One region of the Streptomyces sp. NBC_00287 genome, then DNA from elsewhere that is predicted to be linked to it. Evidence: riboswitches for the same ligand, from Rfam matches in the RefSeq annotation. Region 1 holds a riboswitch; each other region holds the start of a gene.
The links. Region 1 has a riboswitch for cyclic di-AMP ahead of OHT76_RS26425 (C40 family peptidase). Riboswitches for the same ligand answer to the same signal wherever they lie in the genome.

Region 1 (4,884 bases):
CCGCCAGGAAGCTGTCGTCAAAGAGGCTGCTCATCGCTCTCCGAGTCTAGGGCTCCCCACTGACACCCCGCCGCCGCCCTTGGGAACATCCCCCGATTCAGAAGCCGAGGATCTTCCAGACCTGGCCGCCGGGTGTCTTCTTGCCCTCCATGACCGTGCCGTCACGGTCCGCGACCGACCAGGCCGAGACATAGACCTTTCCGTCGTACGGGTCGACGGTCACGCCCGCCGGGAACGGGACCTTCACGTTCGTCCGCTTGCCGCCGGAGACCTTGGTCACAACGCCGTTGAAGAGCTGGCTGACGTACAGGTCGCCGCTGCCGTTGACGGCGAGGCCGCTGATCGGGCCGAAGCCGGACTTCCAGCCGAGGATCTTGCCGGTCCAGGGGTCGACGCGCCACACGCGCGCGGTGGGCTTCTCGGTGAGGCCGTTCAGCTCGCCGACGTAGAGCTTGCCGTCGTGGCCGAGCGCCAGGGACGTGGGGACGGACTCGCGCCCGTTGTGGTCCGGGAAGACGGTGAAGGGGCGGGCCTTGCCGGACTTCGAGATCTCAACCAGGTCGTTCCCGGCCGCGTCCGCGACGATCTTCCGACCGTCCGGCAGCGCGAGGACGGCGTACGGGTTGGATTCCAGGTTGGCCTTGTGCGGGTTGTACTTCAGCTCTACGGCGGACACGTCGGCGGCGATCTTCGCCTTGCCGTGGTTGACGCGCAGCAGCTTGCCGAGAGTGTTCCAGGGCGGCGTCGTGGGCACCCCGGCCTCCGGCGGGACGAAGGTCTCCACGGCCCAGACCTCTCCGTACAGGGCGGAGACACCGTCGACGCCGGTGGCGAAGCCGCCGTCCGGGGCGGCGCCCGAGGGCAGCCCCTTCACCACCCTGTGATGCTTCCACGCGCCCCCGTCCCAGTAGATCTTGGTGATGGCGGAGGTGAGACCGACGCAGGTCTCCCCCTCGGGCCCCTGTCCGATGCACTTCTTGCCGCCCCGGCCGGCCTCGGCGACATACAGCCGCCCCTGGTCGTACGAGAGCTGGCGTGGATTGTCGAGTCCGCTCGCGATCACGCGGACGACCGGGCGGCTTTCCCCTCCCCCGCTCGCCCCGGCGGGCGCGATGCCCGCGGTGGCGGCTAGCGCGACGCCTGTGGCGACGACGAGTGATGTGCGCTTCCTCATGCCCGTACCCCCTACTCACCCACCGCGGCTCACACGACCACGGCTGGCTGGAAGCTAGCGCCCGGAAGCGGGCGGACGATGTCACTCCGGAGAAAATACGTACAAGTCGGCGCAGATCCGTCCGGATTGACCACGCCCAGCGACGCCCTGACCTAAGGTCACGAAAATGTATCGGGCATATCACCCATCAACCTTCACAGGGGCCACACCAGTTGGCTACCGTGCCGGACAGGCCGTACGACCCCCACCGGCGAACCTCGCCGGGCCGCGCGGCCTCCGCCGAGTCCGCTGCCCGCCCACGGCAGCCGGAGCCGGGGACCCACCGACATTGGGGTGAATCGACCCGACTCCCTTACGGGAAAAGGGTCGTAGGGCAACCCTTCCTAACCACCCGCCCGAACCCGACAGCTAACTCGGTAGGCGGACCATTGGAAGGAGTCGCCTCCCTTGGCGTCGCACCGCAAGTCGCGTCCCGCGGGTACGCGCGTAGCAGGCATACGGACCCCCGCCCTGGCCACGGCCGCGCTCACCTCCGTGGCCCTGCTGTCCCAGACGGCCAACGCCACCCCGTCCACGGACGACAAGCCCAGCCTCGAAGAGGTCGAGAAGAAGGTCGACGACCTCTACCGCCAGGCGGAGACGGCGACCGAGAAGTACAACGCCGCCAAGGAGAAGACCGCCAAGCAGCGCAAGCAGGTCGACACCCTCCTCGACGACGTCGCCAAGCGCACCCAGAAGCTCAACGACGCGCGGGAGGAACTTGGTTCCTTCGCCGCCGCGCAGTACCGGACCGGCGCCGCCGCCCCCGACACCGCGACGTTCCTGCTCGCCGACACCCCGCAGGACTACTTCGACCAGAGCCAGCTGATGAGCCGGATGACCGGCCGTCAGAAGGAAGCGGTCGACGACTACGTCACGCAGCAGTCGGCGACGATGAAGAAGCGCAAGGAGGCCACCGAGAGCCTCCAGACGCTCAATGAGTCGCAGACCGATCTGAAGACCGCCAAGACCACGGTCCAGAAGAAGCTCGCCGACGCGCGGGAGCTGCTCTCCGAGCTGACGGCGGAAGAGAAGGCGCGGCTCGCCGAGATCGAGCGCAAGCGCCAGGAGGAGGCCGCGCGCAAGGCGGCCGAGCTGGCCGAGCAGCAGGCGGAGGAGGAGCAGCGCCGCCAGGAGGCCGCGGAGGCGGCGGCACAGCAGCAGGAGAGCAGCTCTTCCGACTCTTCGACTTCGGGCAGCAGCGCATCCGAGTCCACAACGGACTCCTCCTACGCCGCGAAGGCCGAGAAGGCGCTCGCGTTCGCCCGCGCGCAGATCGGCAAGCCGTACGTCTGGGGTGCCACAGGACCCGACTCCTACGACTGCTCCGGCCTCACCCAGGGCGCCTGGAACGCCGCCGGCATCTCCCTCCCCCGCACCACCTACGACCAGGTCAACGCCGGCACCACGGTCCCCGTCTCCAGCGCCCAGCCCGGCGACCTCGTCTTCTTCTACGACGACGTCACCCACGTAGGCATCTACATCGGCAACGGCATGATGATCCACGCCCCGAAGCCCGGCACCTACGTCCGCGAGGAGTCGATCTTCTACGACGGCGAGGGCTCGATCCACAGCGTGGTACGGCCGGCCTGAGACAGCGAGGCACGCGCGCGGGGGTGATTCGACGCCCGGTTTCCTCACCCACGCGCGCGTGCCCCCTCGTAACCCGCGCCCCGCTCCTTAGCATCGGCGCATGTCCGGCACCTCTGCGCTTCGCTCACTTCGCGCCTGGTGGGCGCTGCGTCCTCCGGCGGCCGGGGCGGCGGTGATGGCGACCGGCACGGTGTCGGTCGGTCTGCACCTCACCGGGTACGAGGTCCTCTCCCTCATCGCCCTGATCGTGGCCTGCCTGGCCTGGCTGGGACTCGCCGCGGACTTCGTCGTACGACTGGTGCGGCAGCCGGAGCGCTGGCGGCAGGAGGCCGGCACCCCCGCCGCGCTCACCGCCGTCGCGGCGACGACCGTGCTCGGCACCCGCTTCTCCGCCGAGGACTGGCAGCCCCTGGCCGCGGCCCTGCTGGCGCTGGCCGCCCTGCTGTGGCCGGGCCTGCTCTACGTCGTCGTACGCCACTGGCACCGCCGTATGCCCGGCGCGGTGTTCCTGGGCTGCGTGGCCACGCAGGGCCTCGCCGTACTCGGCGCCACGCTCGCCGCGGCGGAGTCGACGGCCTGGCTCGCGCACGCGGCCCTGGTGCTGTTCTGGCTCGGTCTCGTCCTCTACGTCGTCGCCCTCACCCGCTTCGATCTGCGCCAGGTGCTCGAGGGCGCCGGGGACCAGTGGGTCGCGGGCGGTGCGATGGCCATCTCCGCGCTCGCCGGGTCCAAGCTGATCGCCGCCGACAGCGCGCGCCTGTACCTGTGGAACAACGACGCCGACGACGTCCTGCGCAAGGTCACCGTCGCCCTGTTGGTGCTCGACCTGGCCTGGTACGCCGCACTCCTCGTGGCCGAGGTGATCCGGCCGCGGACCCGCTACGACGTCCGCCGCTGGGCGACCGTGTTCTCGCTGGGCATGACCGCGGCGGCGACCCTGTCGGTCGCCGCCGCGGTGGACGTCTCCTGGCTGGAAGGCCCCGGCGAGGTCCTGCTGTGGATCGCGGTCGCGGTCTGGTTGGCCGTCGCCGTGGGGGCGGTACGGGAGGAGCGGGCCTACGCCTCGGCCGCCGCGGCTGCCTCGGCCGAGGACGCCAGGCTCACGTCCACAGCACCGCGATGAAGATGTTCGCCGTGGTGAGCAGCCCCACAAGACCGAACAGGTTCTTGTCCACCTTCTCGTCGTCCCGCTTCACATAGACGAGCCCGAGGATCACGATCAGCAGGGCCAGCTTCACGCCGATCTTGAAGTTGTCGACCGTCTGGTCGTCCGCCTGGTTGAGCCCGACCAGGATCACCCCGGTGACCAGCATCGTCAGCGCGCCGTGCAGCATCGCCGGGACAAAGCGGGCGGTGCCCTGGCCCATCGCCTTCATCTGGGTGAGGAATCCGCCCAGGAGGGAGGCGATGCCGATGATGTGCAGGCCGACGAAGAGATGGATGAGTACGTCCATGAGGCCGGAGCCTAATCAGGGGCCCCCGGGACGCCCGACACCGGCCCGCCTTCCCCCGCCAACGGATCTTGCATATATGCGCTCCATAGCACCCCGTCACCGCCACTCGCCCCGAAACCACCACTTCGGTCATCGCACAGCGTGAAGGTGACCGCCCCATTCGCGGATCACGGTCACATACGGTCACCTGGCGATCCCCTGATGGCAGTTCCGCACAACGCGTTACCAAGCCGACACACCCCGGTTTAGCGTCCTCCACCAGGTGACCGGCTCCCCACCGCCGCCCGGGCCAGGGGCGGCAGTCGGACACCACCGCCGAGAAGGTCCGGCGGCGGCCTGCTCCCCCTGTGCGGGCCGCCGCCGGACGTGTAAGCCCGTACGACGCTCCCCCTGGCGGCCGTACGGACCGGGCGGGTCGTAGGAGTCGTGCGAAAGGACGTGCAGTCCACGTGGCAGCGCACCGCAAGCCCCGACAGCGCTCGGCCGGCGGCAACACCGTCCGTACGGCCGCCACGGTCGCCCTCGCGGGCGCGGCGACCGCGACCGGCTTCGACGGGACCGGGCACGCCGAGCCCGAACTGACACCGGCGCAGGTCAAGGCGAAGGTGGACCGGCTGTACCAGG
Region 2 (4,884 bases), 1.2 Mb from region 1:
GGTTGTGGCCCAAGTGGGGGCTGGACATTGATGGGCAGCAGGTCATCGATCTCGGTGAGCTGTTCGGGAATGACCGTCCCGTCGTGCTCGAGATCGGGTTCGGGATGGGGGAGGCCACCGCTCAGATGGCCGCCGCCGATCCCGGTACCAACGTGCTCGCCGTCGACGTGCACACGCCAGGTCAGGGCAATCTGCTCAACCTCGCCGATCACTACGGCCTCTCCAACATCCGTGTCGGCAACGGCGACGCCATCATCCTGCTCCGCGAGATGCTCGCCCCGGACTCCCTCGACGGGCTCCGTGTCTTCTTCCCGGACCCCTGGCCCAAGAAGCGGCACCACAAGCGGCGGCTGATCCAGCCCGAGTTCCTCAGCCTCGCCGCGACCCGGCTGAGGCCCGGTGCGATCCTGCACTGCGCGACCGACTGGGAGCCGTACGCCGAACAGATGCTCGAGGTACTGACGGCGCACCCGGGCTTCGAGAACACGCAGGCCGACGGCGGTTTTGCGCCGCGTCCCGAGTTCCGGCCGCTGACCCGTTTCGAGGGCCAGGGACTGGACAAGGGACATGTCGTGAACGACCTGCTCTTCCGTCGCGTACAGCAGCCTGTGCGGCAGCACGCACCGCACCGAGACATACCCCCCACCGGCGCCTGAGCCCACCGCGCTCTTCTGCGGGCTGCGCCCTTCCCTCGTTAGGGTCAATGCCGTGGCCACCTGTCCCCCGTACCCGACGCACCCCACCGGTCCCCCCGGCGGCGCACTGCGGCACGCGCACTGGTGGCAGCGGTGGGGGTACCCCCTTTGGGGGAGGGTGCGTTACGGCGCGCTGATCACCCTGCTCGCGCTCTCCGGCCTCGTCATCCTCGCGCTCGTACGCGAACAGACCGGCACCCAGGGGTTCCTGGTCGGGCTCGGACTCGCGGTCCTGCCCGTGCCCCTCCTCATAGCCGCCTTCCGCTGGCTGGACCGCGTCGAGCCGGGCCCCTGGCGGAATCTGCTGTTCGCCTTCGCCTGGGGCGCCTGTGCCGCGGCCCTCATAGCCATCGTCGCCAACAGCTTCGCGACCAGATGGATAGCGACGGCAACCGCGGATCCGTCCAGCGCGGACACCCTCGGGGCGACCGTCATAGCGCCGATCGTGGAAGAGTCGGCCAAGGCCGCCGCCGTACTGCTCGTCTTCCTCTTCCGGCGCCGGGACTTCACCGGGCTCGTCGACGGGGTGGTGATAGCCGGGGTCACCGCCACCGGCTTCGCGTTCACCGAGAACATCCTCTACCTCGGCACCGCCTTCGGAACCGACCAGCTCACCGGCGACAGCGGCATCGCCTCCGTCACCGCGGCGACCTTCTTCGTGCGCATCGTCATGTCGCCCTTCGCGCACCCCCTCTTCACCGTCCTCACCGGCATCGGCTTCGGCATCGCCGCGCTCTCCGGCGACCGCCAGCGCTGGCGGCGCGTCCTGCTGCCGCTGTCCGGACTGCTGCTCGCGATGGGCATGCACGCGATGTGGAACGGCTCGTCGGCCTTCGGTCCGTACGGCTTCTTCGCGGTGTACGCGGCGATCATGGTGCCCGCGTTCGGGCTGCTGACCTGGCTGGTGATCTGGACCCGCCAGCGCGAGCTGCGCACCGTCCGCGAGGAACTGCCCGCCTATGCCGTCGCAGGCTGGCTCACCCCGGGCGAGCCCTTCGCGCTGGGCTCGATGCGGGCGCGGCGCCTGGCGCGGCAGTACGCCCGCCGCCACGCCGGGAAGCAGGCGGCGCGGCAGGTGGCGCAGTACGAGGCGTACGCGACCTCGCTCGCGTTCCTGCGGCACCGGGGGCGCCGGGGTCGCGCGGGCGCCGACTTCGTCGTACGGGAACAAGAGCTGTTGCAGGAGCTGTGGCGGCGCCGGGAGGTGGCCCGTCCGGCCCTCGACCATGCCGCCCGTGCCACGGCCCCGCCGGTGCCGGTGGTGGCGGCGCCGTGGCCGATGTACGGGGCGTATGGGCATCCGGCCCAGCCGACGTACCAGCCCTATCCGGCGTACCCGGCGGGACCGTACTCGGCGTACAACCCGTACCGGACGTAAGAAGAGTCCCGGACGCCAAAAACCGGCAGCCCTGACGTCGGGGGGTCGTCGTCAGGACCGCCGGGGTTCACACGGGGAACCGGCTCAGGGGGTGAGGCCCTTGCTGCGCAGCCACGCGAGCGGGTCGATGCCGGAGGAGGAGCCCTCGGGGTGGACCTCCATGTGCAGGTGCGCGCCGGTCACATTGCCGGTCGCGCCCACGCGGCCGATGACGTCCCCGGTGGTGACCTGCTGCCCGACGCTGACGCTGATCGAGGACTGGTGGGCGTACCAGATCTCGGTGCCGTCCTCCAGGGTGAGCACGGTCTTGTAGCCGTACGACCCGTCCCAGCCGGCGGAGGTGATCGTGCCGGTGTGGACCGCCTTGATCAGCGTGCCCGTGGGAGCGGCGAAGTCGAGGCCGGTGTGGTACCCGGAGGACCACAGCGAGCCGGCCTGACCGAAGGTCGAGGTGATGGTGTACGACGACGTCGGCAGCGCGAACTGCTTGGCCAGCGCGGCCAGGCGCTCGGCCTCGGCCTTCTCGCGGGCCTCCTGCTCGGCCTTTTCCTTGGCGGCGGCGGCCTTGGCCTCCGCCTCCTTCTCGGCCTTGGCTGCGGCTTCCGCGGCGGCCTTCTCGGCGGCAGCGGCGGCGGCAGCGGCGGCCTTGGTGTCGACCTGGTCCTGCTGCTGCTCGGCCTGGGCCATGATCCGGGCGCGAAGCGCCTCACCGGCGTCCGAGGTGCCCGTCTCGGTGTCGGTGGTGGTGATGCCGACGCTGCTGAGCGGGGTGCTCGAGGTCTCGGGCGCCTCCTCCGCGGTGTCGTCGGAGATCAGCGGCAGGTCGGGCATGGTGATCGCGACCGGCGGCTTGCCGGACTGCGCGCTGGCCATGCCGCCCGCGCCGACGGCGGCTATGACACCGACGCCGAGAACCGTGGAGCTGCGGGCGAGTCCGCCGCCGCGCTGCTTGGAGACGCGGTGCCGGCCGCGAACCGGGCGAATGGATTCCGCGGTGGGGTTCCATTCCTCCCAGGGGCCCTCGTCGGTGCGTTGGCTGCCGTAGCCGTAGGCCTCGTCATTGCGCTGGCTCGGCACGAACGGGGCCTCGGGGGCAGGCCGGTTTGACGCCACGTGGGCGTGCTCCTTTCCTTCCTTCTCGCCTACCGGGTTAGCTGACGGGTTCGGAGCAGGAAGGTCTCCTACGCGCGTATATCTGCCGTATCTGCACGGCGGATTACGCCCGATTCACCCCAAGTTGGTGGTTCCCCGGTTCCCTTACGGGATTCGGCGCGTGCGCACGGAGCCGACTCTTGTGACGGCTGGGACGACCGCGCTGCGTTATCGAACGTTAATAGACGCGGGGCGCGGATTCCAAGCCGTTCGGCTTGATCATTAACGATTCCGGCCTGGACTTTCGGGTCACGAGGGGTCTAAATCGGGCGAGTTGACCAAGCCTCATGTGCCACACAGGTATTGACGGTATGTCAGTTGTTATGCGGAGGGCTCCCGACCGATCACCCCCGGTAACAATCAGGGTCTTCGTACGGCGAGCAGGGCCATGTCGTCCGTCATCCCGCCCCCGCAGTACACGCGCACGTCCTCGGCGAGGGCCCGGATCAGGATGCCCGGATCGCCGAAGGCACGGCCGGCCAGCCGGGTCTGCGGGTCGTAGAAGACGCCGTGCGCGTCGCGGGCCTCGGAGAGGCCGTCGGTGTGCAGGAGCAGGGTGGTGCCGGGCGGGAAGGGGACCTCGTCGGCGCGGTCGGGCCAGCTGCCGAGGTCGCTCATGCCGAGCGGGAGGGCGGGCTCGCGGGCCGGCAGCGGGCGCACGGTGCCGTCGGGGTACAGCAACAGCGGGGGCGGATGGCCGCGGTTGACGACGCGCACGACCCCGTCGCCGTGCGGGAGTTCGGCGAGTACGGCAGTGGTGAACCCCTCGACGGCCTCGATCCCGTCACGCCGCGAGCCCTCCCGGGCCAGCGCCCGCTCGAGCCGCTGCGCGACCACCTCCAGGCTCGCCTCCTGCTCGGCGGCCTCCCGGAAGGCCCCGATGACGACGGCCACGGCCGCGACGGCCCCCATCCCCTTGCCGCGCACATCGCCCACGACAAGCCGCACGCCGTACGCGCTGTCCTGCACGGCGTACAGATCGCCGCCGATGAAAGCGTCGGCCTGCGCCGCCTCGTAGCGCGCGGCGATCTCGTAGCCGCCGATCCGCTCCAGCGGCTCGGGCAGGACGGCGCGCTGGGTCGCCACGGCGATCTCGCGCTGCGAGGCGAGCCGCAGGTCGCCGCGGCGCACGACACGGTTGAGTACGGCGGCCAGGACGGCGACGGTGACCACGGTGACCACCTCGGTGACCGTGTCCGCGTCCATGCCGAAGCCCAGCCGGACGTGGACGCCGTAGGTGGCGAGCAGCGCCACGACTCCCGTGATGACGGTGCCGCTCAGCCCGTAGAAGGGCGCGGCGACCAGGGGTGCGGCGGTGAAGAAGGGGATCGCAGTGAATCCGCGCGGGGTGACGAAGTCGTAGAGGATCCCGCCCGCGATCAGCAGCGGCGGGAGCAGGAGGACGAGGGTGCGTGCGGGCGGGACGTGCCGTGTCTCGTCCGCGCCTCCAGCCCGCACTGCCCGCCTCCCACCAGATCCGCCGTCCCTCCAGGTTTCCCGGAGCGGGGGCGGGCGGCGAATGGTGTGGGCCGAGTGGATGAGGGGAAACACCGAGGGCCGGAACCCTTTCGGATTCCGGCCCTCGGCCTTCAGTAGCGGGGACAGGATTTGAACCTGCGACCTCTGGGTTATGAGCCCAGCGAGCTACCGAGCTGCTCC
Region 3 (4,884 bases), 1.2 Mb from region 1:
TCGGTCTGCTCGCCGATGCCCTCAGGGCGCCCGCGTTCGCCGACAGCGAGGTCGAACGGCTGGTGCGCAACCGTCTCGACGAGATCCCGCACGAGCTGGCAAACCCCTCCCGGCGCGCCGCCAAGGAGATCTACAAGCAGCTGTTCCCGGCGGCCGCGCGCATGTCGCGCCCGCGCCAGGGCACCGAGGAGACGGTCGCGGCCATCGACTCCGGGGCCGTACGCGCCTTCTACGAGCGGCACGTCCGCCCCGCCACGGCCACCGCCGTGGTCGTCGGCGACCTCACCGGCACCGACCTCGACGCCCTCCTCGCCGACACCCTCGGCTCCTGGACCGGCTCCTCGGCCGAGCCGCGGCCCGTGCCCCCGGTCACCGCCGACGACACCGGCCGCGTCGTCATCGTGGACCGCCCCGGAGCCGTCCAGACGCAGCTGCTGATCGGCCGCGTCGGCCCCGACCGGCACGACCGTGTGTGGCCCGCGCAGGTCCTCGGCACGTACTGCCTCGGCGGCACCCTCACCTCCCGCCTGGACCGCGTCCTGCGCGAGGAGAAGGGCTACACCTACGGCGTGCGCTCCTTCGGGCAGGTCCTGCGCTCCGCCCCCGACGGCACCGGCGCCGCGATGCTCGCCATCAGCGGCTCCGTCGACACCCCCAACACCGGTCCCGCCCTCGAGGACCTGTGGAAGGTGCTGCGCACCCTCGCCGAGGGCGGGCTCACCGACGCCGAGCGGGACGTCGCCGTACAGAACCTCGTCGGGGTGGCGCCGCTGAAGTACGAGACGGCCGCCGCAGTGGCGAGCACCCTGGCCGACCAGGTCGAGCAGCACCTGCCCGACGACTACCAGGCCACGCTGTACCGCCGGCTCGCCGCGACCGGCACCGTGGAGGCCACCGCGGCCGTCGTGAGCGCCTTCCCGATGGACCGTCTGGTGACCGTTCTGGTCGGTGACGCGGCGCAGATCAAGGAGGCCGTCGAGGCCCTCGGAATCGGTGAAGTCACCGTCGTGACAGCCGAGTAGACACACCCTCGGATGTGAACGCGCGGCCACGCGCGTGTGGGGCCCTGGTGATGGAAGCGTCACCAGGGCCCCTTTATGTCCGAATTGAGGGAGAGGTTGCCTGTCTGACCTGTGGCATGCGCTACAAAAGCCGCGATCCGTTTGGGGATTGAAAGTTGTCCCGTTTAGCGTCGTCCGGGCTGTCCGTCAGGCAGTGCGCCGCATCCGCGGCACCGGACAGTCATCGCCGAGTCCCCGTACGGCGCGAGCCAGGGGAGCCGGGGACCCACCCAAGTCCCTGGGGTGAATCGGACGCCCGCGTGTGAGCGAGGGCGGCCGTAGGAGACCTTCCTGCTCCGAACCCGTCAGCTAACCCGGTAGGCGAGAAGGAAGGAAAGGACCAGCCACTTCATGGCGTTCACGCGCGCCACCGGGAAGCACCGTCGTCCCAGCAGGATGCAGCGCACCACCGCCCGCGCGGCGGGCGTCGCGGCCCTCACCACCACCGGCGTCGTCGGCACCCTCGCGAGCCCCGCGCTCGCCGCCGAGGCCGCCGCCGAGCAGACCGGTCTCACCCCCGTCATCACCATCGGCGACTCGGTCGCCGAACAGATCGACGCCCAGGCTGTAGCCCAGCAGCAGGCGGCCGACGAGGCGGCGGCGAAGAAGAAGGCCGAGGAGGCCGCGCGCAAGGAGGCCGCCGAGGCGGCCAAGAAGGCGCGCGAGGCCAAGGAGCGCGCCGCCCGCGAGGCCGAGCGCAAGCGCCTGAACACCTTCGTCTCCCCGATCTCCGGCTCCTACGTGTCGACGAGCTACCAGGCCGGCGGCGCCGTCTGGTCCTCCGGCAGCCACACCGGCATCGACTTCCACGCCTCCAGCGGCACCTCCGTCCGCTCGGTCGGCATGGGCACCGTCGTCGAGGCCGGCTGGGGCGGGGCGTACGGCAACCAGATCGTCATCAAGATGCACGACGGCACGTACACCCAGTACGGCCACCTGTCGTCCATCGCCGTCTCGGTGGGCCAGAGCGTCACCCCGGGCCAGCAGATAGGCCTCTCCGGCGCCACCGGCAACGTCACCGGGGCGCATCTGCACTTCGAGGCCCGTACGACCGCGGAGTACGGCTCGGACATCGACCCCGCCGCCTACCTCCGCTCGCACGGCGTGAACGTCTGACGACACCCGCCACGCTTCCGAGACCCCGGCTCCCCGAGCCGGGGTTTTTCGGTGTTTACGGGGCCCCGTTGTCCAAAAAATATCCATGGATTCCGGCCCGCCATCGGAAATTCCGGCTCACTGCAATAGAGTCACTGAACACACGTCCGTCGTCGACGTTTCACGGGGATTAAAGCGGAGGTCGGTCATGCGTATTCCGGCGCACTCGGTATGCACGGCGATCCGGGACGACATCGTCGCCGGTGTCTACGAGCGCGGCAGCCGACTCACCGAGGAACTGCTCGCGCGCCGCTACGGCGTCTCGCGCGTCCCCGTCCGGGAGGCCCTGCGCACGCTGGAGGCGGAGGGCTTCGTGGTGACCCGGCGGCACGCGGGCGCGTGCGTCGCGGAACCGACCGAGCAGGAAGCCGGTGACCTGCTGGAGATGCGCTCGCTGCTGGAGCCGCTCGGCGCCGCCCGGGCCGCCCAGCGGCGCACCGAGGCGCATCTGAAGGTGCTGCGCGGTCTGGTGAGGCTCGGTCAGGAGCGGGCCAGAAGGGGCAACAGCGAGGATCTGCGCTCCCTGGGCGGCTGGTTCCACGAGACGCTGGCCCAGGCCTCCGGCAGCCCCGCCCTGACCTCGATGCTGACCCAGCTGCGGCACAAGATCGCCTGGATGTACGCGGTGGAGGCGTCGGCCAGCCCCGCGGAGGCCTGGGTCGAGCACGGGGCGATCGTGGACGCGGTGGCGCGCGGGGACAGCGAGCGCGCGCGGGCGATCACCGCCGTGCACACCGAGCGCTCCAGCGGTACGCACCGGCTGCGGTTCCCCTCCGGCGGGGAGCGTGTGAGGAATTCGCAACATCCCGTAAACATGTCGGGCCTGCGGCATTAACATGCGCACCGTATACAAAGAGGGTGTAATTCCCGGGGGACTATTTTCGCTGCCCGGAAGTGGAAAATGCGAAGGGCCCGCCCGGTAATTCGGACGAGCCCTTCGGGGAAGCGGCGAGTGCCGCGCCCGGCAATTACTCAGACGGTCTCGGGGAGCTCTTCGAGACCCTCGGAGACCAGCTTCGCCAGACGGTCGAGGGCGGCGTCCGCACCCTCGGCGTCGGAGGCGAGCACGATCTCCTCGTTGCCCTGGGCGCCCAGGCCCAGAACAGCCAGCATGGAGGCCGCGTTGACGGGGTTGCCGTCGACCTTGGCGATCGTCACGGGGACGCCTGCGGCCGTGGCGGCTCGGACGAAGATGGAGGCGGGGCGGGCGTGGAGGCCCTCGGCCCAGCCGACGTTGACGCGGCGCTCAGCCATGTGATGCTGCCCTTCAGGTTCTCAGGTTGTCTAGACCAGTGTTCCACAACGTGAAGCGTGCCCGGTACGGACCTTCGTCCCGTCCCGTGTGGTCGTCGGACCGCGGCCTCGATCCGACACTCGTCCTCCACAGACTGCCTCGCGCCGTTGTCGGACGCGAGCCGTACTCTGGGCCCCATGCAGAGCGCGTCGGACCGGCACGAGTACCCCGCCCACTGGGAAGCCGACGTGGTGCTGCGCGACGGCGGCACCGCACGCATCCGCCCCATCACCGTTGATGACGCCGAGCGCCTGGTCAGCTTCTACGAGCAGGTCTCGGACGAGTCGAAGTACTACCGCTTCTTCGCGCCCTACCCGCGCCTGTCCGCCAAGGACGTCCACCGCTTCACGCACCACGACTTTGTGGACAGGGTGGGACTCGCGGCCACGATCGGCGGCGAGTTCATCGCAACCGTACGCTATGACCGCATTGGTGCCGACGGGCTGCCCGCCTCCGCCCCCGCGGACGAGGCCGAGGTCGCCTTCCTCGTCCAGGACGCCCATCAGGGACGCGGGGTCGCCTCCGCGCTGCTCGAACACATCGGCGCGGTCGCGCGCGAGCGCGGGATCCGCCGGTTCGCCGCCGAGGTGCTGCCCGCCAACACCAAGATGATCAAGGTGTTCACGGACGCCGGGTACACCCAGAAGCGCAGCTTCGAGGACGGCGTAGTCCGCCTGGAGTTCGACCTGGAGCCGACCGACCGCTCGCTCGCCGTGCAGCACGCGCGCGAACAGCGCGCCGAGGCGCGGTCCGTCCAACGGCTGCTGGTCCCCGGCTCCGTGGCCGTGATCGGCGCGGGCCGTAACCCGGGTGGGGTGGGCCGCAGCGTCCTCGACAACATCCGGGAGGGCGGGTTCCAAGGGCCGCTCTACGCCGTCAATCAGGCGTTCCCCGACGAGCTGAAGGAGCTCGCCGGGGTACCCGCCTACCGCTCGGTGCGCGACATCGACGGCCATGTCGACCTCGCCGTCGTCGCCGTGCCCGCCGAACAGGTTCCCGAGGTCGTCACCGAGTGCGGTGAGCACGGCGTCCAGGGGCTGGTCGTGGTCTCCGCCGGGTACGCCGAGAGCGGGCCCGAAGGGCGTGACCGCCAGCGCGAACTCGTCCGGCACGCGCGCGCGTACGGCATGCGGATCATCGGGCCGAACGCCTTCGGGGTCATCAACACCTCGGCGGACGTACGGCTGAACGCCTCGCTCGCGCCCGAGATGCCACGCCCCGGGCGGATAGGGCTGTTCGCCCAGTCCGGCGCCATCGGCATCGCCCTGCTGTCCCGGCTGCACCGGCGCGGCGGCGGGGTCACCGGGGTCACCGGTGTGTCCACCTTCGTCTCCTCCGGGAACCGGGCCGATGTGTCCGGCAATGACGTCCTCC

Region 2: another riboswitch for cyclic di-AMP. It lies ahead of OHT76_RS20675 (M23 family metallopeptidase); the one in region 1 lies ahead of OHT76_RS26425 (C40 family peptidase).
Region 3: another riboswitch for cyclic di-AMP. It lies ahead of OHT76_RS31670 (M23 family metallopeptidase); the one in region 1 lies ahead of OHT76_RS26425 (C40 family peptidase).

What each region holds. Positions count from the first base shown of each region.
Region 1 is NZ_CP108053.1:5,763,868-5,768,751, reverse strand. Features, by position in the region: gene pcrA (DNA helicase PcrA) at 1-34, opposite strand, end outside; gene OHT76_RS26430 (ScyD/ScyE family protein) at 98-1,174, opposite strand; cyclic di-AMP (ydaO/yuaA leader) riboswitch at 1,442-1,614, shown strand; gene OHT76_RS26425 (C40 family peptidase) at 1,622-2,806, shown strand; gene OHT76_RS26420 (tellurite resistance/C4-dicarboxylate transporter family protein) at 2,907-3,929, shown strand; gene OHT76_RS26415 (hypothetical protein) at 3,907-4,260, opposite strand; gene OHT76_RS26410 (C40 family peptidase) at 4,710-4,884, shown strand, end outside.
Region 2 is NZ_CP108053.1:4,561,915-4,566,798, forward strand. Features, by position in the region: gene trmB (tRNA (guanosine(46)-N7)-methyltransferase TrmB) at 1-656, shown strand, start outside; gene OHT76_RS20670 (PrsW family intramembrane metalloprotease) at 709-2,073, shown strand; gene OHT76_RS20675 (M23 family metallopeptidase) at 2,158-3,186, opposite strand; cyclic di-AMP (ydaO/yuaA leader) riboswitch at 3,198-3,355, opposite strand; gene OHT76_RS20680 (PP2C family protein-serine/threonine phosphatase) at 3,586-4,683, opposite strand; tRNA gene OHT76_RS20685 (tRNA-Met) at 4,819-4,884, opposite strand, start outside.
Region 3 is NZ_CP108053.1:6,933,388-6,938,271, forward strand. Features, by position in the region: gene OHT76_RS31665 (M16 family metallopeptidase) at 1-1,022, shown strand, start outside; cyclic di-AMP (ydaO/yuaA leader) riboswitch at 1,237-1,399, shown strand; gene OHT76_RS31670 (M23 family metallopeptidase) at 1,413-2,177, shown strand; gene OHT76_RS31675 (GntR family transcriptional regulator) at 2,365-3,051, shown strand; gene OHT76_RS31680 (HPr family phosphocarrier protein) at 3,189-3,470, opposite strand; gene OHT76_RS31685 (bifunctional acetate--CoA ligase family protein/GNAT family N-acetyltransferase) at 3,648-4,884, shown strand, end outside.